2 regions of the Streptococcus sp. Marseille-Q5619 genome follow, and region 2 is predicted to be linked to the other one. Evidence: predicted binding sites of a transcription regulator. Region 2 holds the regulator's gene; the other holds the start of a gene.
The links. Region 2 encodes Rex, which represses fermentation and respiration genes when NADH is low (regulators of the CRP and FNR family bind a similar motif). Its sites were predicted from a motif close to TTGTGAANTANTTCACAA; they were not measured.
Positions count from the first base shown of each region.

Region 1: a site for Rex is predicted at 5,078-5,095, ahead of OC530_RS00265 (formate/nitrite transporter family protein). Genes of this name have one in related genera too.

Region 1 is NZ_CAMPPO010000001.1:51,345-62,735, forward strand. It holds gene OC530_RS00245 (ion channel) at 1-329, shown strand, start outside; gene OC530_RS00250 (L-lactate dehydrogenase) at 588-1,574, opposite strand; gene gyrA (DNA gyrase subunit A) at 1,768-4,236, shown strand; gene srtA (sortase SrtA) at 4,236-4,979, shown strand; gene OC530_RS00265 (formate/nitrite transporter family protein) at 5,119-5,916, shown strand; gene OC530_RS00270 (O-acetylhomoserine aminocarboxypropyltransferase/cysteine synthase family protein) at 6,062-7,342, shown strand; gene OC530_RS00275 (DUF2130 domain-containing protein) at 7,438-8,712, shown strand; gene truB (tRNA pseudouridine(55) synthase TruB) at 8,724-9,602, shown strand; gene udk (uridine kinase) at 9,715-10,353, shown strand; gene OC530_RS00290 (hypothetical protein) at 10,464-11,132, shown strand; gene OC530_RS00295 (GbpC/Spa domain-containing protein) at 11,129-11,391, shown strand, end outside.
Region 2 is NZ_CAMPPO010000001.1:163,530-174,920, reverse strand. It holds gene OC530_RS00780 (UDP-N-acetylglucosamine 1-carboxyvinyltransferase) at 414-1,673, shown strand; gene OC530_RS00775 (GNAT family N-acetyltransferase) at 1,689-2,240, shown strand; gene spxR (CBS-HotDog domain-containing transcription factor SpxR) at 2,233-3,510, shown strand; gene OC530_RS00765 (methionyl aminopeptidase) at 3,526-4,386, shown strand; gene pcrA (DNA helicase PcrA) at 4,904-7,195, shown strand; gene radC (DNA repair protein RadC) at 7,238-7,918, shown strand; gene OC530_RS00750 (gamma-glutamyl-gamma-aminobutyrate hydrolase family protein) at 7,915-8,604, opposite strand; gene OC530_RS00745 (redox-sensing transcriptional repressor Rex) at 8,622-9,263, opposite strand; gene OC530_RS00740 (DUF4649 family protein) at 9,346-9,561, opposite strand; gene OC530_RS00735 (DUF1831 domain-containing protein) at 9,569-9,916, opposite strand; gene OC530_RS00730 (cysteine desulfurase family protein) at 9,921-11,036, opposite strand; gene OC530_RS00725 (ribose-phosphate diphosphokinase) at 11,046-11,391, opposite strand, start outside.

The sequences.
Region 1 (11,391 bases), 110 kb from region 2:
CAATTTTATCTGTAGTTGAAGAAAAATCTTTCTCAGATAGTCTTTGGTGGGCTCTTGTGACAGTAACTACTGTTGGTTATGGTGATATTGTTCCAGTTTCCCTTTTTGGGAAATGGCTAGCAGTTTTACTGATGCTTGTCGGTATTGGAACAATAGGGATGTTAACAAGTGCCTTGACGAACTTTTTTGTAAAGGATAATCCAGATGAACAGATAAAACTTAATCAACTTCAAGATGAATTATCTAGTCAGAGAATATTACTAGAGAAGCAATCTGAGAAAATCGAAGAACTGCATCGGATGATACAAGATTTGCTTGAAAAAACATAATAAAAATAAAGATGAGACAAAGTTGGAGTTGAGGAGAAACCAAGTAGATCTTGACACAATAAAACGCATATTATTAGGTATAAAAACTTGATACTATGCGTTTTATAGAGAAATGAAATAAAATCTGAACAAATCAATTAGGAATTTAAAGCATTTTATAACAACGTTTTAGAGTAATGGGGTGCTATTTCAACTTTAACCTACTATAATACAGAAAAAACAACTCCCTGAGTACTCAAGGAGTTGTTTCTATCTAAATTAGTTTTTAGAAGCTTCTTGGAATTCTGGGTTTTTCCATGCTTCGTCAATGATAGCTTGCAATTCTTTAGCAGATGCTTGCATTTTTTGAGTTTCTGCGTCGTTCAATGGGATATTTACTGGACGAACAATACCATGTGCACCAACAACAGCTGGTTGACCGATAAAGACGTTCTCAACTCCGTATTGACCTTCTTGGAATACTGAAAGTGGAAGTACTGCATTTTCATCGTCAAGGATTGCTTTAGTGATACGAGCAAGGGCTACTGCGATACCGTAGTATGTTGCACCTTTTTTGTTGATGATTGTGTAGGCTGCATCACGAACACCTTCGAACAATTCAATCAATTCAGCTTCTTGAACATTTTGAGTGTCTTTAAGGAATTCTTCAAGGTTTACACCAGCGATGTTTGCGTGTGACCAAACAGCGAACTCAGAGTCACCGTGTTCACCCATGATGTAGGCGTGAACTGAACGAGCATCTACATCCAATTTTTCAGCAAGTGCTTGACGGAAACGAGCTGAGTCAAGTGAAGTACCTGAACCGATAACGCGTTCTTTAGGGAAACCAGAGAATTTCCAAGTTGAGTAAGTCAAAACGTCAACTGGGTTAGCAGCAACAAGGAAGATACCTTTGAAACCTGATTCAACAACTTGAGTTACGATTGATTTGTTGATAGCAAGGTTTTTACCTACAAGGTCAAGACGAGTTTCACCTGGTTTTTGAGGCGCACCTGCAGTGATCACAACAAGGTCAGCGTCTGCACAGTCAGAGTATTGAGCTGCATAGATTTTTTTAGGTGAAGTGAAGGCAAGGGCGTGGCTAAGGTCAAGCGCGTCACCAACAGCTTTTTCATGCAATTGTGGAATTTCGATAATTCCAAGCTCTTGTGCAATTCCTTGGTTAACCAGTGCAAAAGCGTAAGATGAACCTACAGCACCATCTCCGACAAGGATAACTTTTTTGTGTTGTTTAGTTGAAGTCATTGTTCTAAACATCTCCTTAATTTTATTAGGGGATTTTCCCCAGACAACTTCATTCTATCACTTTTAAAAAACTTTGTCACGAATATGCCTTATAGTTCTCAATGTAAACGTTTTAGTGGTTTAGAGGCTGAAATAGATGGGAATTTATGGTATAATGTTGTTACTTACTAATTGTGAAATGAGGCATTTATTAATGCAGGATAAAAATTTAGTGAATGTCAATCTGACAAAGGAGATGAAGACGAGCTTTATCGATTACGCCATGAGTGTTATCGTAGCCCGGGCTCTTCCTGATGTTCGAGATGGCTTGAAACCTGTTCACCGTCGCATTCTCTACGGAATGAATGAATTGGGTGTTACTCCAGACAAACCTCATAAAAAATCTGCTCGTATTACAGGGGATGTCATGGGTAAATATCACCCACACGGGGATTCCTCTATTTATGAAGCCATGGTCCGTATGGCTCAATGGTGGAGCTACCGTTACATGCTTGTAGATGGGCATGGAAACTTTGGTTCCATGGATGGAGATGGTGCTGCCGCCCAGCGTTATACTGAGGCACGTATGAGCAAGATTGCTCTAGAAATGCTTCGAGATATCAATAAGAATACGGTTGATTTCGTCGATAACTATGATGCCAATGAACGGGAACCCTTGGTCTTGCCTGCACGTTTTCCAAACCTTTTGGTCAATGGAGCAACTGGTATTGCCGTTGGGATGGCTACCAACATTCCTCCTCACAATCTAGGTGAGACCATTGATGCAGTCAAGCTCGTCATGGACAATCCTGAAGTGACTACCAAGGACTTGATGGAAGTCTTGCCTGGTCCAGATTTTCCAACAGGTGCCCTTGTCATGGGGAAATCAGGTATCCATAAGGCTTATGAAACAGGTAAAGGTTCTATTGTTCTTCGTTCTCGTACTGAAATCGAAGAAACTAAGACTGGCCGTGAGCGCATTGTTGTAACAGAATTTCCTTATATGGTCAACAAAACCAAGGTGCATGAGCATATTGTTCGTTTGGTTCAGGAAAAACGCATTGAGGGGATCACAGCAGTACGTGATGAGTCAAACCGTGAAGGTGTTCGATTTGTTATCGAAGTTAAGCGTGATGCCTCAGCCAATGTTATCCTCAATAATCTTTTCAAGATGACCCAAATGCAAACCAATTTTGGTTTTAATATGCTGGCTATCCAAAATGGTGTACCGAAGATTTTATCCCTTCGTCAGATTTTGTATGCTTATATCGAGCACCAAAAAGAAGTGGTTGTTCGTCGTACTCGTTTTGATAAGGAAAAAGCGGAAGCGCGCGCTCATATCTTAGAAGGTCTCTTAATTGCACTAGACCATATCGATGAAGTGATTCGTATCATCCGTGCTAGTGAAACGGATGCGGAAGCACAAGCTGAGTTGATGAGCAAGTTTAAGCTTTCTGAACGTCAAAGTCAAGCCATCCTTGATATGCGCCTTCGTCGTTTGACAGGTTTGGAACGTGATAAGATTCAGTCCGAGTATGATGACCTCTTGGCTCTGATTGCAGATTTAGCAGATATTCTAGCTAAGCCGGAACGTGTTTCTCAAATCATTAAAGATGAATTAGACGAAGTCAAGCGTAAGTTTGGTGACCAACGTCGTACTGAATTGATGGTTGGTGAAGTCTTGAGTCTTGAAGATGAAGATTTGATTGAAGAATCGGATGTCTTGATTACCCTTTCTAACAAAGGATACATTAAACGTTTGGATCAGGACGAGTTCACTGCTCAAAAACGTGGGGGTCGTGGTGTCCAAGGAACGGGAGTGAAAGATGACGACTTTGTTCGTGAGTTAGTGTCAACTAGCACCCATGATCACCTACTCTTCTTTACAAATAAAGGACGTGTCTATCGTCTGAAAGGTTATGAAATTCCTGAGTATGGTCGGACGGCCAAAGGACTACCAGTAGTTAATCTCTTGAAATTGGATGAAGACGAAAATATTCAGACGATTATCAATGTTGAGTCTGAACGCAGTGATGATGCTTACCTCTTCTTCACAACTCGTTATGGTATTGTGAAGAGAACCAGTGTTAAGGAATTTGCTAACATTCGTCAAAATGGTCTCAAAGCACTGAATCTAAAGGATGAAGATGAGCTAATTAATGTCTTGTTGACGGAAGAAGATACGGATATTATTATTGGTACCAAGTTTGGTTATGCAGTTCGCTTTAATCAATCAGCCGTTCGCGGCATGAGTCGTATCGCCACAGGTGTGAAAGGTGTGAATCTCCGTGAGGGAGACACAGTAGTTGGTGCTAGTGTGATTACAGATCAAGACGAGGTTCTTATCATCACAGAAAAGGGGTATGGTAAGCGCACAGTTGCGACCGAATATCCAACTAAAGGTCGTGGTGGTAAGGGAATGCAGACAGCTAAAATTACCGAAAAAAATGGCTTACTGGCTGGTCTTATGACCGTTAAAGGCGATGAAGATTTGATGATTATCACTGATACAGGTGTCATGATTCGAACCAATCTTGCCAATATTTCACAAACAGGACGCGCAACTATGGGAGTTAAAGTAATGCGCCTGGATCAAGATGCTCAGATAGTGACCTTCACAACGGTTGCAGCGGCAGAAAAAGAAGAAGTTGGGACAGAAAATGAAACAGAAGGTGAAGCATAATGTCTCAAAAAAATAATAAAAAGAAAAACAAGCGAAAAAATCTGCTGACAAATATCCTAGCAGGATTTCTGATAGTACTGTCACTGGCTTTGATTTTTAATGCGCAAATTCGAAATATTTTCATGGTCTGGAATACCAATAAGTATCAAGTTAGCCAGGTATCAAAAGAAAAAATAGAAGAAAATCAGGATACAGAAGGAAATTTTGATTTTGATTCGGTCAAAGCGATTTCTTCGGAAGCTGTTCTAGCTTCTCAATGGGATGCTCAAAAATTACCAGTTATTGGGGGAATTGCAATTCCTGAATTGGAAATGAATTTGCCGATTTTTAAAGGACTTGATAATGTTAATCTCTTCTATGGTGCTGGTACAATGAAACGCGAGCAAGTAATGGGAGAAGGAAATTATTCACTAGCTAGTCACCATATCTTTGGTGTTGATAATGCTAATAAAATGTTATTTTCTCCTTTAGATAATGCTAAAAATGGTATGAAAATTTATCTAACTGATAAAAATAAAGTTTATACCTATGAAATCCGTGAAGTCAAACGTGTGACACCGGATCGTGTTGATGAGGTTGATGATAGAGATGGGGTCAATGAAATCACATTAGTAACCTGTGAAGACCTTGCTGCTACAGAACGTATTATTGTAAAAGGTGATTTGAAAGAAACAAAAGATTATTCACAAACATCTGATGAAATCCTAACAGCTTTCAATCAACCGTATAAACAATTTTATTAATACAAATCAGTGAAATCCAGAATTTCACTGATTTTTTTTAGATTTTCATAAAAATAAACTTTTATGAAATACAGAAAACGCTTCCTAAAATCTAAAGTTTGTGATATAATTATCAAGAAAAAAGATTTAGGAGTTTATAATGGTTTCTTCAGAATTTATCTCAAAGATTGAATTTGCTTGCAAGAAGAAAGAAAGTCTTTATAGCCAAAGCAAATTTAAGTATGCTATTCGTTCTATGTTCGCAGGTGCATTTTTAACCTTCAGTACTGCTGCAGGTGCAGTTGGGGCTGACTTGATTAATAAAATCGCACCAGGTAGTGGACGTTTCCTCTTCCCATTTGTCTTCGCTTGGGGCTTGGCCTACATTGTTTTCTTGAATGCCGAGTTGGTAACATCAAACATGATGTTCTTGACTGCAGGTAGTTTCTTGAAAAAAATCTCTTGGAGAAAAACAGCTGAGATTTTATTTTACTGTACCTTCTTCAACCTTATCGGGGCTTTGATAGCAGGTTGGGGCTTTGCTCATTCGGCAGCCTATGCACATCTGACACACGATAGTTTCATCTCAGGGGTTGTTGAGATGAAGTTGGGCCGTTCAAATGAATTAATCTTGCTTGAGGCGATTTTGGCAAATATTTTCGTAAATATTGCGATTCTTTCATTTGTTTTGGTCAAAGATGGTGGTGCCAAACTTTGGCTTGTGTTGTCAGCGATTTACATGTTTGTATTCTTAACAAACGAGCACATTGCGGCGAACTTTGCTTCTTTCGCGATTGTGAAATTCAGTGTTGCTGCGGATTCAATTGCTAACTTCGGTGTTGGAAATATGCTTCGTCACTGGGGTGTAACCTTCGTTGGAAACTTGATTGGTGGAGGTCTTTTGATGGGTCTTCCATATGCCTTCCTCAATAAAAATGAAGATACTTATGTAGATTAAGAAAATGAGCACGATTGATTCGTGCTTTTTTTGTTTCGTAAGAAGTAATAGCCACTTCTTATATCAAAATATAAAAAAGAGGTATTAGTCAAGATAGGTCGATAGTGCTACAATATCCTTAATGAAACTATATGGAGGTCGCCTTATGACTCGTGATTTTAAATTTGAAACCTTGCAACTGCATGCTGGTCAAGTTGTGGATCCAGCTACCAAGTCTCGTGCAGTGCCGATTTATCAAACAACATCTTTTGTTTTTGATGACACGCAGGAAGGTGCAGATCTTTTTGCCTTGAGAAAACCAGGGAACATTTATACTCGTATCACCAACCCTACAACAGCTGCCTTTGAAGAAAGAATTGCTGCCCTTGAAGGTGGTGTTGGAGCTCTTGCAACAGCGTCAGGTATGGCTGCAGTGACTTATACGATTTTGGCTCTTGCCCATGCGGGTGACCATGTTGTAGCGGCCTCAACTATTTACGGTGGAACTTTCAATCTCTTAAAAGAAACCCTTCCTCGTTATGGTATCACAACAACCTTTGTTGATGTTGATAATTTGGAGGAAGTGGAAGCAGCTATTAATGACAATACCAAGCTTGTTCTGATTGAAACCTTGGGTAACCCCTTGATTAATATTCCAGATTTGGAAAAATTGGCAGAGATTGCGCATAAATACCAGATTCCACTCGTTTCGGATAATACCTTTGCCACACCTTACTTGATTAATGTCTTTTCTCACGGTGTAGATATTGCCATTCACTCTGCGACTAAGTTTATCGGTGGGCATGGTACGACTATTGGTGGAGTGATTGTTGATAGCGGTCGTTTTGACTGGGCGGCTTCAGGAAAATTCCCTCAATTTGTTGAGGAAGACCCAAGCTACCACAATTTGAGCTATACTCGTGATGTGGGGGCAGCAGCCTTTATTATCGCTGTTCGTGTTCAATTGCTTCGTGATACAGGTGCAGCCTTGTCGCCATTTAATGCCTTCCTCTTGCTTCAAGGACTGGAAACCCTTTCTCTTCGTGTGGAACGTCATGTACAAAATGCTGAGAAAATTGTTGATTTCCTTGTCAACCATCCTAAGGTAGAAAAAGTTAACTATCCAAAATTGGCAGATAGTCCTTACCATGCCTTGGCTGAGAAATACTTGCCAAAAGGTGTGGGCTCAATCTTTACCTTCCATGTCAAAGGTGGGGAGGCAGAAGCACGCAAGGTAATTGATAATTTGGAAATCTTCTCTGATCTTGCGAACGTAGCGGATGCCAAGTCTCTGGTTGTTCATCCAGCAACAACCACTCATGGTCAATTGTCAGAAAAAGACCTGGAAGCAGCAGGTGTCACACCAAACCAAATTCGTTTGTCAATCGGTCTTGAAAATGTAGATGATTTGATTGAAGACTTGCGCTTGGCCTTGGAAAAAATTTAAAGTAAAAAAAGATAAACAGTGGGTTTCGACTCGCTGTTTTTGATTTTTCCTCAGGCATGATATAATGGATAAAGAAGTCTAGAAAGAGGAACGATATGAACGAAATCAAATGTCCCAACTGTGGGGAAGTCTTTACAGTAAATGAAAGTCAGTATGCTGAACTTTTGTCTCAAGTGAGAACAGCAGAGTTTGATAAGGAATTGCACGATCGGATGAAGCAGGAACTGGCCTTGGCTGAGCAAAAGTCCATGAATGAACAACAGTCTAAACTAGCTCAAAAAGACCAAGAAATCGCTCAATTGCAGAGTCAAATTCAAAACTTTGATACAGAAAAAGAATTGGCCAAGAAAGAAGTTGAACAGACAAGCCATCAGGCCTTATTGGCTAAGGACAAGGAAGTACAGGCTTTGGAGAACCAATTGGCCACTTTGCGTTTGGAGCATGAAAATCAACTGCAAAAGACCCTTTCTGACCTAGAAAAAGAACGGAATCAGGTTAAAAACCAGCTTCTTTTACAAGAAAAAGAAAACGAGCTTTCTCTTGCTTCAGTTAAGCAAAACTATGAAGCCCAGCTTAAAGCAGCTAGTGAACAAGTCGAGTTTTATAAGAATTTTAAGGCTCAACAATCTACAAAAGCCATCGGGGAAAGTTTGGAACACTATGCAGAGAGTGAGTTTAACAAGGTTCGCAGCTTTGCCTTTCCAAATGCCTACTTTGAGAAGGATAACAAGGTTTCTGCGCGTGGGTCTAAGGGGGACTTTATCTTCCGTGAGTGTGATGAAAATGGAGTCGAAATCATTTCCATTATGTTTGAGATGAAAAATGAAGCGGATGGAACAGAGAAGAAGCACAAGAATGCAGATTTTTATAAGGAATTGGACAAGGATCGTCGGGAGAAGAACTGTGAGTATGCCGTTTTGGTGACCATGCTTGAGGCCGATAATGACTACTTTAACACGGGTATCGTGGATGTCAGTCATGAGTATGAAAAGATGTATGTGGTTCGTCCTCAATTCTTTATCCAATTGATTGGGCTTTTGCGTAATGCGGCGCTTAATTCTCTAAAATATAAGCAGGAGTTGGCCTTGGTTCGGGAGCAAAATATCGATATTACACATTTTGAAGAAGACTTGGATGCCTTTAAACAGGCCTTTGCTAAGAACTATAATTCAGCTTCGACCAACTTTGGTAAAGCTATCGATGAAATCGACAAGGCCATCAAACGCATGGAAGAGGTCAAGAAATTCCTAACCACATCTGAAAACCAACTTCGACTCGCAAACAATAAATTGGAAGATGTTTCCGTCAAAAAATTGACCCGGAAAAATCCAACCATGAAAGCGAAATTTGAAGCGCTGAAGGGGGAGTGAGAAAACAAGATATGAACGGTATTATCAACTTAAAAAAAGAAGCGGGCATGACCTCGCATGATGCGGTTTTTAAACTGCGTAAGATTTTGGGAACCAAGAAAATTGGTCATGGTGGAACCTTGGATCCGGATGTGGTGGGTGTTTTGCCGATTGCGGTTGGCAAGGCGACACGAATGGTCGAGTTTATGCAGGATGAGGGAAAGGTCTATGAGGGGGAAATCACTCTGGGTTATTCCACGACGACTGAGGATGTCAGTGGGGAAGTGGTCGTAGAGACACCTGTTTTATCGCACTTGGATGAAAAGCTTGTGGATGAAGCGATTACGAATCTGACTGGGCCTATTACTCAGATTCCACCTATGTACTCAGCGGTTAAGGTCAATGGTCGTAAGCTCTATGAGTATGCGCGTGCTGGTCAGGAAGTGGAGCGTCCAGAACGTCAGGTGACCATTTATCAATTTGAGCGAACAAGTCCGATTTCTTATGAGGGTCATCTTGCACGCTTTACTTTTCGTGTAAAATGTAGCAAGGGAACTTATATTCGTACCTTGTCAGTTGATTTAGGTGAAAAGCTTGGTTATGCGGCTCATATGTCACATCTGACACGGACTAGTGCAGCCGGTTTGCAGCTAGAAGATGCTCTTAGCTTGGAAGAAATTGCTGCAAAAGTGGAGGCTGGTCAGCTGGATTTTCTCCATCCTTTAGAGATTGGGACAGGTGACCTTGTCAAAGTTTTCCTAAGTCCAGAAGAGGCTACGGAAGTTCGCTTTGGTCGTTTTATTGAGCTAGACCAAACGGACAAAGAACTGGCTGCCTTTGAAGATGATAAATTGTTAGCCATTCTAGAAAAACGAGGCAATCTCTACAAACCAAGGAAGGTTTTTAGCTAGTCTAACTGGGTGTAGGGATTGGAAATGTTTCCCTTAGACTATCCAAAATCAGACTATAAATTTTGTAAAAAATGTGATAGAATAGACGACGGATAAAAAAACGGAGGATAGCATGCAAAATAGACCAATCATTATCGGAGTGACAGGTGGTTCTGGCGGTGGTAAGACCAGTGTTTCAAGAGCCATTTTATCGCATTTTCCTGATGAAAAGATTTCCATGATTGAGCATGATTCATACTACAAGGATCAGTCTCATTTGACCTTTGAAGAGCGTGTCAAAACCAACTATGACCATCCTTTTGCCTTTGATACAGATTTGATGATCGAGCAGATTAAAGAATTGTTGGCAGGGCGTCCGGTGGACATCCCGACTTATGACTATACAGAGCATACACGAAGTAGCAAGACCTATCGTCAAGAGCCTCAAGATGTCTTTATCGTTGAGGGGATTTTGGTCTTGGAGGACAAGCGCCTGCGCGATTTGATGGACATCAAGATTTTTGTGGATACGGATGATGATGTGCGCATTATTCGTCGTATCAAGCGCGATATGGAGGAGCGTGGCCGTAGTCTTGATAGCGTTATTGACCAGTACTTAGGTGTGGTTAAACCAATGTACCACCAGTTTATCGAGCCAACCAAGCGTTATGCTGATATTGTCATTCCTGAGGGAGTCAGCAATACAGTTGCTATTGACCTGTTGACGACCAAGATTGCTAAGATTTTGGAAGAAGCTCGAAACAGCAAATAAACAGATGAATTAGATTTAAGTAAATTTATTGTATATGTATTAAGTTTGGAATATAAATAATCAAAAGAAACTAAGTTTTCTCTAAATCGTTCTAAGAAAGAGTGAGTAATATGAACAAAAACTCAGTAAAATTTGGATTAGCAAGCGCATGCTTAACTTCTGCTATCTTATTTGGGGTGCATACAGTTGAAGCTTCTGACCAATCTTCAAACATTCAACAAAACGAGTTTGATAGTTATGGCAAGGATTTAACTACGTATAAGGCAGAAACAACAAAATATGAATTAGATAAGAAAGCATATGAAGCAGAACTTAAAGCCTACAATGAAAGTGTGGCTAAATATGAAGCGGACAAGGCTGAGTACGATAAGGCGAAGGATGAATATGACAAAGCGTTAGTTGCAAACAAAGAGACACTTACAAAATACGAAAGTGACCTTTCGGAATACAATAAACAAAAAGCTGAGGCGGACAGGGTAAAAGCTGAATACGAAAAACTTAAAGCTGAGTGGGATGCTAAAAAAGCACAATATGAAAAAGATAAAGCGGCCTATGACAAAGCTCAAACTGACTATAATATGGCCAAAGCTGATTATGACGCTAAACTTGCAACATACAATACAAAACTTGCAGAATACAATAAACAAGTTAAATCTAATGAAGCTGCTGATAAAATTGAAAACGATAAACGTAGAGCAGAATATAACGAAAAATTGAAAAAATTCGAAGAAGAATCGAAGAAACCAGGTCGTTTTGCAAGCGAAGAAAAAACTATTTGATTTTCGTTAAAGAACCAAATGCTAAAATCAGCATAGAAGTTAAAGATACTGGTGATACTGGTGCTTTAGCAATGTTGAAATATACTCAGAAAGACGGAAGTTTTTGGAAACTAAATCATAAAAAGTTGAGTAGCGACCAATTATCAGATGAAGCATTAGCCAAAAATAATTTGACAGATAAGATCATCAAACGATGGGATGAAACAGTAACAGGTTATCGAGAATACGGCAAAGACCCACATATCACCACATATCCTGT
Region 2 (11,391 bases):
ACTGAGAGAAGGGGGAGAAGTTCTTTCTAAAGTTTAGTTGAACAGCCGTATTCCGATACTTAGATAAGGGGGTTAGTCTTAGCTCCTACTCGATTTCAGGGGGCAAAAAAGGGGCAATAGCGATTCGAGAAAGATTATACTCTTCGAAAATCTCTTCAAATCACGTCAATATCGCCTTGCCGTATATATGTGACTGACTTCGTCAGTCTTATCTACAACCTCAAAACAGTGTTTTGAGCAGCCTGCGGCTAGCTTCCTAGTTTGCTCTTTGATTTTCATTGAGTATCAGTGACTAAATCATCAACTCTGATTTATCCAATAAAATTGAAAAGGATGGAAAAAAGGTTGCATTTATGATATAATTTATTTTAAAGACCTTATTAGAAATCTTGAAAGAGTATTGAAAACTTAGAATGAGAAAAATTGTTATCAATGGTGGATTACCACTACAAGGTGAAATCACTATTAGTGGTGCTAAAAATAGTGTTGTGGCCTTAATTCCGGCTATTATCTTGGCTGATGATGAGGTGACTTTGGATTGTGTTCCAGATATTTCGGATGTAGCGAGTCTTGTCGAAATTATGGAATTGATGGGAGCTACTGTTAAGCGTTATGATGATGTCTTGGAGATTGATCCAAGAGGTGTTCAAAATATTCCAATGCCTTATGGTAAAATTAACAGTCTTCGTGCATCTTACTATTTTTATGGGAGCCTCTTAGGCCGTTTTGGTGAAGCGACAGTTGGTCTACCGGGAGGATGTGATCTTGGTCCTCGTCCGATTGACCTACACCTTAAGGCTTTTGAAGCTATGGGTGCCACTGTTAGTTACGAGGGAGATAACATGAAGTTATCTGCTAAAGATACAGGACTTCATGGTGCAAGTATTTACATGGATACGGTTAGTGTAGGGGCAACGATCAATACGATGATTGCTGCGGTTAAAGCGAATGGTCGTACTATTATTGAAAATGCAGCCCGTGAACCTGAGATTATTGATGTTGCAACTCTCTTGAATAATATGGGTGCCCACATCCGTGGGGCAGGAACTAATATCATCATTATTGATGGTGTTGAAAGATTACATGGAACGCGTCATCAGGTGATTCCAGACCGTATCGAAGCTGGAACATATATTTCTTTAGCTGCTGCAGTCGGCAAGGGGATTCGTATAAATAATGTTCTTTACGAACACCTAGAAGGATTTATTGCTAAGCTGGAAGAAATGGGAGTGAGAATGACTGTATCTGAAGACAGCATTTTTGTCGAAGAGCAGTCTAATTTGAAAGCAATCAATATTAAGACAGCTCCTTACCCAGGCTTTGCAACTGATTTGCAACAACCGATTACCCCACTTTTACTAAGAGCGAATGGTCGTGGTACAATTGTCGATACGATTTACGAAAAGCGTGTAAATCATGTTTTTGAACTAGCAAAGATGGATGCGGACATTTCGACAACAAATGGTCATATTTTGTACACAGGTGGACGTGATTTACGTGGGGCAAGTGTTAAAGCGACTGACCTACGAGCTGGGGCTGCACTAGTCATTGCTGGGCTTATGGCTGAAGGTAAAACTGAAATTACCAATATCGAGTTTATCTTACGTGGTTATTCTGATATTATTGAAAAATTACGTAATCTAGGAGCGGATATTACACTTGTTGAGGATTAAACCGTAGAGGTGTTTATGAATATTTGGACCAAATTAGCAATGTTTTCTTTTTTTGAAACGGATCGCTTGTATTTGCGTCCTTTCTTTTTTAGTGATAGTCAGGACTTCCATGAGATAGCTTCAAATCCTGAAAATTTACAATTTATTTTCCCAACTCAGGCAAGTCTGGAAGAAAGTCAATATGCACTGGCCAATTACTTTATGAAGTCCCCTTTGGGAGTGTGGGCAATTTGTGACCAGAAAACTGAAAAAGTGATTGGTTCTGTTAAGTTTGAAAAGTTAGATGAAATTAAAAAAGAAGCTGAGATTGGCTATTTTTTGAGAAAAGATGCTTGGTCGCAAGGATTTATGACAGAGGTTGTTAGAAAAATTTGTCAGCTTTCTTTTGAGGAATTTGGTTTAAAACAATTGTCCATTATTACCCACCTCGAAAATGAAGCAAGTCAAAAGGTTGCCCTTAAGTCTGGATTTCGGTTGATTCGTCAGTTTAAAGGAAGTGATCGCTATACAAGGAAAATGCGAGATTATCTTGAGTTTCGCTTTGTAAAGGGAGAAGTTAATGAGTAAACACCAAGAAATTCTAAGTTATTTGGAGGAATTACCAGTAGGTAAAAGGGTCAGTGTTCGTAGTATTTCCAATCATCTGGGAGTCAGTGATGGAACGGCCTATCGGGCTATCAAGGAAGCTGAAAACCGTGGAATTGTAGAGACTCGCCCAAGAAGTGGTACTATCCGTGTTAAATCTCAGAAAGTTGCTATCGAAAGATTAACATTTGCTGAGATAGCAGAAGTGACTTCTTCTGAGGTTCTGGCTGGGCAAGAAGGTTTAGAGAGAGAATTTAGTAAGTTTTCAATCGGTGCCATGACCGAACAAAATATTTTGTCTTACCTTCATGATGGGGGACTCTTGATTGTCGGAGACCGTACCCGTATCCAACTGTTAGCACTTGAAAATGAAAATGCCGTTCTGGTTACAGGGGGATTTCAGGTTCATGATGATGTTCTTAAACTGGCCAATCAAAAAGGAATTCCTGTTCTGAGAAGCAAGCATGACACTTTCACTGTCGCGACCATGATCAATAAAGCCTTGTCAAATGTCCAAATCAAGACTGATATTTTGACAGTTGAGAAGCTTTATCGTCCAAGTCATGAATATGGTTTTCTGAGAGAGACAGACACTGTTAAAGATTATTTGGACTTGGTACGCAAGAATCGTAGCAGTCGTTTCCCAGTTATCAATCAACATCAGGTTGTTGTTGGGGTTGTAACCATGAGAGATGCTGGCGATAAATCACCAAACACGACAATTGATAAAGTCATGTCTCGTAGTCTATTTTTGGTTGGATTATCGACAAATATTGCCAATGTCAGTCAACGGATGATTGCTGAAGACTTTGAAATGGTACCGGTTGTTCGGAATAATCAAACCTTGCTTGGAGTTGTGACAAGACGAGATGTCATGGAGAAGATGAGTCGTTCCCAAGTTTCGGCTCTACCAACTTTTTCTGAGCAGATTGGTCAAAAACTTTCTTATCACCATGATGAAGTAGTCATTACAGTTGAGCCCTTTATGCTTGAGAAAAACGGTGTTTTAGCTAACGGTGTATTGGCGGAGATACTGACTCACATGACTCAAGATTTAGTTGTGAATAGTGGTCGCAATCTCATCATAGAGCAAATGCTGATCTACTTTTTGCAGGCGGTTCAGATAGATGATATACTGCGCATTCAAGCACGCATTATCCATCATACGAGACGATCAGCCATTATTGATTACGATATTTATCATGGTCATCAGATTGTTTCAAAGGCAAATGTAACCGTTAAAATTAATTAGAAACTAGGAGAAATAATGATAACATTAAAATCAGCTCGTGAAATCGAAGCTATGGATAAGGCCGGTGATTTTCTAGCAAGTATTCATATCGGCTTGCGTGATTTGATTAAGCCTGGCGTAGATATGTGGGAAGTTGAAGAATACGTTCGCCATCGTTGTAAGGAAGAAAATTTCCTTCCGCTTCAGATTGGAGTTGACGGTGCAATGATGGACTATCCTTATGCTACCTGTTGCTCTCTTAATGATGAAGTGGCTCATGCTTTCCCTCGTCACTATATCTTGAAAGATGGTGATTTGCTCAAAGTTGATATGGTTTTGGGAGGCCCAATTGCTAAATCTGATTTGAATGTCTCAAAATTAAACTTCAACAATGTTGAGCAAATGAAAAAATACACTCAGAGCTATTCTGGTGGTCTGGCAGACTCTTGTTGGGCTTATGCTGTAGGTACACCGTCCGAAGAAGTCAAAAATTTGATGGATGTAACCAAAGAAGCTATGTACAAGGGGATTGAGCAAGCTGTTGTTGGAAACCGTATCGGTGATATTGGAGCGGCTATTCAAGAATATGCTGAAAGTCGTGGTTACGGTGTAGTGCGTGATTTGGTTGGTCATGGTGTTGGCCCAACTATGCACGAAGAACCAATGGTTCCTAACTATGGTATTGCAGGTCGAGGACTCCGTCTTCGTGAAGGAATGGTCTTGACTATTGAACCAATGATCAATACAGGTGACTGGGAAATTGATACAGATATGAAGACCGGCTGGGCGCATAAGACCATTGACGGTGGACTATCTTGTCAATATGAACACCAATTTGTCATTACGAAAGATGGTCCTGTTATCTTGACTAGTCAAGGTGAAGAAGGAACTTATTAATAAAAAGTGAAAAGACTACTGGAAGTTTATTTTGATAAAAAATCCAGTAGATCTTTTTATAATAAAACGTATTGTATCAAGCTTTTAATGCCTGGTATAATGCGTTTTTCTGATTTTAAGATTTTCTTCAACTTTGTTTGTAACGACATTATAACAGAGGATCTAGGATTCAGGGCTCTCCTCCTATATACTATTAGTAAAGCAAAACTAGGGGAGAATATTTTAGTGTCGCAATCTATTGTTTCTGTAGAGGTTCCACAATATTGTCGTTTTGATTCTAAAAAGAGCAATGAAATTCTGTTTAACGTTCGTATTGCCAATCTTAAATTTACCTTTTTCATATTGAAGTATTGAGCTAGTTTATGAAAAAATTGAATGAAAGAGTTGAGTGTTTTAGAAACCTACAGTGTAGTATTCTAGTTTCAATCCACTATATTTTGCTACTCCCCGTAAAGTTTCTATTTTCCCTGAATTCTGATATAATAGAAATATTGACTTCAAGAGTAAGGAAGAGAAGATGAACGCATTATTAAATGGAATGAATGACCGTCAGGCTGAGGCGGTGCAAACGACAGAAGGTCCCTTGTTGATCATGGCGGGGGCTGGTTCTGGAAAGACCCGAGTTTTGACCCACCGTATCGCTTATTTGATTGATGAAAAGCTGGTCAATCCGTGGAATATCTTGGCTATTACCTTTACTAATAAGGCTGCGCGTGAGATGAAAGAGCGTGCTTATAGCCTCAATCCAGCCACTCAGGACTGTTTGATAGCGACCTTTCACTCCATGTGTGTGCGTATTCTGCGTCGCGATGCGGACCATATTGGCTACAATCGTAATTTTACTATTGTGGATCCTGGTGAACAGCGAACTCTTATGAAACGCATTCTTAAGCAGTTAAACTTGGATCCGAAAAAATGGAATGAACGGAGCATTTTAGGAACTATTTCCAATGCTAAGAATGATTTGATTGATGATGTGGCTTATGCTGCCCAAGCTGGAGATATGTACACGCAAATCGTGGCCCAGTGTTATACAGCCTATCAGAAAGAGCTTCGTCAGTCGGAGTCGGTTGACTTTGATGATTTGATTATGCTGACTCTGCGTCTCTTTGATCAAAATCCTGATGTCTTGACCTACTACCAGCAAAAATTTCAGTACATCCATGTTGATGAGTACCAAGATACCAACCACGCACAGTACCAATTGGTTAAACTCTTGGCTTCCCGTTTTAAAAATATCTGTGTGGTTGGGGATGCTGACCAGTCCATCTACGGTTGGCGTGGTGCTGACATGCAGAATATCTTGGATTTCGAGAAAGATTATCCCCAAGCCAAGGTTGTTTTGTTGGAGGAGAATTACCGTTCCACCAAAATCATTCTCCAAGCGGCCAACGAGGTCATTAAAAACAATAAAAACCGCCGTCCTAAGAATCTCTGGACTCAAAATGCTGATGGGGAGCAAATCGTTTACTATCGTGCCAATGATGAGCTGGATGAGGCTGTATTTGTAGCCAAAACCATCGATGAACTTGGTCGGAGTCAAAACTTCCTTCACAAGGATTTTGCAGTTCTCTATCGGACTAATGCCCAGTCCCGTACTATTGAGGAAGCCTTGCTTAAGTCCAATATTCCTTATACAATGGTCGGAGGAACCAAGTTCTACAGCCGTAAGGAAATCCGCGATATTATCGCTTATCTTAATCTTATTGCCAATTTGAGTGACAATATCAGTTTTGAGCGTATTATCAACGAGCCTAAACGTGGAATTGGGCCAGGTACAGTTGAGAAAATCCGTGACTTTGCGAATATGCAAGATATGTCCATGCTAGATGCTTCAGCTAATATCATGTTATCTGGTATCAAGGGTAAAGCAGTCCAGTCTATCTGGGATTTTGCCAATATGATTCTAGATTTACGAGAGCAGCTAGATCAATTAAATATTACAGAGTTGGTTGAGGCCGTCCTAGAAAAAACAGGTTACGTCGATATTCTAAATGCTCAAGCGACCTTAGAAAGCAAGGCTAGGGTTGAAAATATTGAAGAGTTCCTTTCTGTGACGAAAAACTTTGATGACATCTCTGATGGGCCAGAAGAGGAAACTGGTCTGGATAAACTGAGTCGTTTCCTAAATGATTTGGCCTTGATTGCAGACACAGATTCAGGCAGTCAGGAGACATCAGAAGTGACCTTGATGACCCTGCATGCTGCCAAAGGTCTTGAGTTTCCAGTTGTCTTTTTGATTGGGATGGAAGAAAATGTCTTTCCGCTTAGCCGTGCAGCTGAAGATCAAGATGAATTAGAAGAAGAACGCCGTCTGGCCTATGTAGGAATTACGCGTGCAGAGAAAATTCTCTATCTGACCAATGCCAACTCGCGCCTGCTTTTTGGTCGTACCAACTACAATCGTCCGACTCGTTTTATTAACGAAATCAGTTCAGACTTACTTGAGTATCAAGGGTTGGCTCGTCCAGCAAATACAAGCTTTAAAGCATCATATAGTAGTGGTGGCCTTGCCTTCGGTCAAGGTATGAGTTTGGCGCAGGCCCTCCAAGACCGTAAACGCAGTGCTGCTCCAAAAACTATCCAGTCAAGCGGTCTCCCATTTGGTCAATTTATAGCTGGCACAAAATCAGCGTCTAGCGAGGCAAATTGGTCTATTGGTGATATTGCCCTCCACAAGAAATGGGGAGAGGGAACTGTTCTGGAAGTTTCAGGTAACGGAGCTACTCAGGAATTAAAAATCAATTTCCCAGAAGTAGGTTTGAAAAAACTTTTAGCTAGTGTAGCCCCAATTGAGAAAAAAATCTAATTTTCCATCCTTCTCACGAATAATAAAGTGAGGAGGATTTTTATGTACAGTATTTCATTCCAAGAAGATTCACTATTGCCAAGAGAAAGACTAGCCAAGGAAGGAGTAGAAGCGCTCAGTAACCAAGAGTTGCTAGCTATTTTACTTAGGACAGGAACACGTCAAGCCAGCGTTTTTGAAATTGCCCAGAAAGTCTTGAACAACCTTTCAAGCCTAACGGATTTGAAAAAAATGACCCTGCAGGAATTGCAGAGTCTGTCTGGTATCGGTCGTGTTAAGGCTATAGAGTTGCAAGCTATGATTGAATTGGGGCATCGTATTCATAAACATGAGACCCTTGAAATGGAAAGTATTCTCAGCAGTCAAAAGTTGGCCAAGAAGATGCAGCAGGAATTGGGACATAAAAAACAAGAGCACCTGGTGGCGCTCTATCTCAATACTCAAAATCAAATCATCCATCAACAGACCATTTTTATCGGTTCTGCAACTCGTAGTATCGCTGAACCGCGAGAGATTCTTCACTATGCCATCAAGCATATGGCGACCTCTCTCATCTTGGTTCACAATCATCCTTCAGGAGCGGTATCGCCTAGCCGTAATGATGATCATGTCACTAAACTTGTCAAAGAAGCCTGCGACCTGATGGGGATTGTCCTCTTGGACCATTTGATTGTCTCACATTCTAATTACTTTAGTTATCGTGAAAAGACGGATTTAATCTAAAGTTCATTAACAACATAGTCAAAGAGGTTTTTATCTTTGGGACGATTTTCAAATAGAAATTCTGGGTGCCATTGGACACCGAGAAAGGGGACATCATCCGTACTCATGACAGCCTCAATGATACCATCTTTAGGATCATGAGCTGCAATCTTTAAATTTGGTGCTAAATCCTTGATGCTCTGGTGGTGGAAGGAGTTGATATGGGAAATTTCTCCATAGATTTCTCGAAGAACTGTATCAGGCTCTGTCACCAAGCGTTGAGTTGTGTACTCGGCAGAACAATCCTGCCAATGGTCTTCGATATCTTGGTACAGAGTTCCGCCCATGGCAACGTTAAAAAGCTGAGTCCCACGACAGACAGAGAAAATCGGCTTTTGCTGTTTGATAGCTTCCTTGATGAGGGCTAGTTCGAAGATATCTCTTTGAAGGTGGTAGTCATCGCTATCAATGGTTTTTGGTTCACCATAGAATTTTGGATCAACATTTTGCCCACCTGTCAAGATGAGCTTGTCAATCATACTGATATAGTGGCAGGCCATTTCTTGATCACCAATCGGTAGGATGATGGGAATCCCTCCAGCGTCTTTAACGCCTTCAACAAAGCCTTTTGCTGCGTAGCTCATCATGATGTCATCATCAGGATGAGTTTTTTCGTTTCCTGTAATCCCTATAACTGGTTTTTTCATAAAATGATTTTCGCTTTCTAATCCTCTTTTCGCATGAAATAGAGGAGGGTTTGGAGTTCACTTGTCAAATCGACATACTGAACGACCACATCTTTTGGTAAATGCAGATGAACTGGTGAAAAACTAAGAATTCCTTTTACGCCAGCATCAACCAAGAGATTAGCGACCTCTTGTGACTTGACGCTGGGAACGGTCAGGATAGCAGTCTTGACATCAGCATCCTTGATTTTATCCTTGATTTGAGAAATTCCGTAAATGGGAATCCCGTCAGGAGTTTGGGTACCGACTTCAGGATGGTCATCTAGGTCAAAGGCCATGATAATCTTCATCTTGTTACGCTCGTGGAAGCGGTAGTGGAGAAGGGCATGACCCATATTTCCAATACCTACTAGCATGACATTGGTAATGGAGTTATCATTGAGCAAATCGGCAAAAAACGTCATCAGTTTTTTGACATCATAGCCAAAACCACGACGACCTAGTTCACCAAAATAGGAAAAATCACGACGAACTGTCGCTGAATCAATACCGATAGCCTCTGCAATTTGTTTAGAGTTGGCACGTTCAATCTTTTCTGCATGAAATCTCTTAAAAATTCGATAGTAGAGAGAGAGTCTTTTCGCTGTAGCTTTTGGAATAGCAGACTGTTTATCTTTCACAAAATCACAACCTTTCTATTCTTCTATTTTATAGAAACATTGTGAAAAAATCAACAAAAACAAGAAAAAACTAAGAAAAATCTTAGTTTTGATGTAAAAATTCTGCATGTGATAGAAAACGGTAGAGGTCTCCAACCAATCCTTGGTAAACTTCCTGCCCCTCAAAAGTCAAAGAAGTCACATAAAGTGTATCTGGTAGGGTCACACATCCTGACAAAGCCAGCATGAGAGCTTCATAATCCTCATACTTGAGTGTACGCTCTACCCGATAGCTGTCCTTATAGGTCAGTTCAAACATTTTGGCTCTATCTTTCCGATTTTGTAAAGACACCACGTTCTACCAAGCTATCCATGAGGAAATAGAATTTTTCCTGATGAATGTGGTGGTCTTCTGATTTGAAAATATCAACTAGACGTAGCCCAAACTTGTCAGTGATATTGATTTTAGCACCTGTAAGTTCCTTGTTAATGATGATTTTGAGTTGGAAGCCTTCACCGCTGTTTGGCACTTTTTCAAGTAGGCGAGTCAATTCATAGTTACCAACCTTAGTCTCAAAAAAGGTGTTGTCCTTAAGGGTGAATTTTTTAACAGAAGGGCTAAGAGTGTAGTCGTAACGACAATTTTTTAACTGAATGGTTTTTTCAAATGCCATATGGCTAACCTCCGATAATTTCTTTTAAGGTCTTTGCGAGGGTATGTAGGTCTTCAACAGTATTTTCTGGCGAGAGACTGATACGAACGGATTCCTTCAAGCGTTCTGAATTTGCCCCGTACATGGCTTCAAGAACATGGCTGGATTGGACAATGCCTGCCGTACAGGCTGAGCCAGTAGAGATTGAAATTCCAGCCAAATCTAGCCGAAGGAGTAAGAGGTCGTTTTTCTGACCAGGAAATCCAATATTGAGAACATAAGGGAGATGATGTTGTCCTCTATTCACGTAATACTGAATTCCTTCTAGCTCTGCAAGAAAGGCAGTTTCTAGATTTTGTACATGTTGGAAATGTTCTTCCTGTTTTTCTAGGTCTTCTTTTAGGGCTGCAACCATACCCACGATGGCAGCTAGATTTTCAGTTCCGGCTCGTTTTTTCTGTTCTTGGTCTCCGCCATGAAGATAGGAATCAAAATCCATGCTAGATGCGTAGAGAAAACCGATTCCCTTAGGACCATGGAACTTGTGGGCAGAAGCAGTGAGAAAATCAATGCCCAATTCTTCTGGGTGTATAGGGATTTTACCAATAGCCTGAACTGCATCGACATGATAGGCGGCTGGGTGTTGCTTGAGTATTTGGCCAATTTCAGCAATGGGCAGTAGGTTTCCAGTCTCATTATTGGCAAACATGGTAGAAACCAAAATCGTATCGTCACGTAAGGCCTCTTGAATTTGCTGGGCGGTGATTTCTTGATTTTCTGGCTGGATAATGGTTGCTTCAAACCCAAAGTGTTGAACCAAGTAATCAATTGTTTCAAGGACAGCATGGTGCTCAATAGCAGTTGTGATAATATGTTTTCCTTGTTCTTGGTGACGAAGGCAGTAACCAATGATAGCAGTATTGTTGCCTTCTGTCCCACCAGAAGTGAAAAAGATATGTTGAGGTTTTGTCCCCAGTAACTGAGCTAGTTCCTGACGGGCTTCTCGTAAGAGTTTACCAGCTTGACGACCATGACCATGAATACTAGAAGGGTTGCCGTAGGTTTCTTGCATCACCTTGGTCATAGCTGAAATAGCAACTGCTGACATAGGAGTTGTCGCAGCATTGTCCAAATAAATCAAAGAATCACCTTATTTCTTTTTGTTGTAGGCAAAGAGTGGGCTGACTGGTTTTCTTTCGTGGATACGGACGATGGCGTCACCAATTAACTCACTAGCAGTGATGTAGCATACGTTTTTAGGAGTTTTTTCTTTTGTTGCTACTGAATCAGTCACAAGAATTTCTTTAATCTTAGTATTGTCAAGAAGTTCAGCAGCTCCCTCGACGAAGAGACCGTGGCTAGAAACAGCATAAATTTCTGTAGCCCCTTCACGTTCAACGATTTTAGCAGCTTCAGAGAAGGTGCGTCCTGTATTTAAAATATCGTCAATCAAGATGGCTTTCTTACCTTCAACATCACCAATGATATAACCTTCG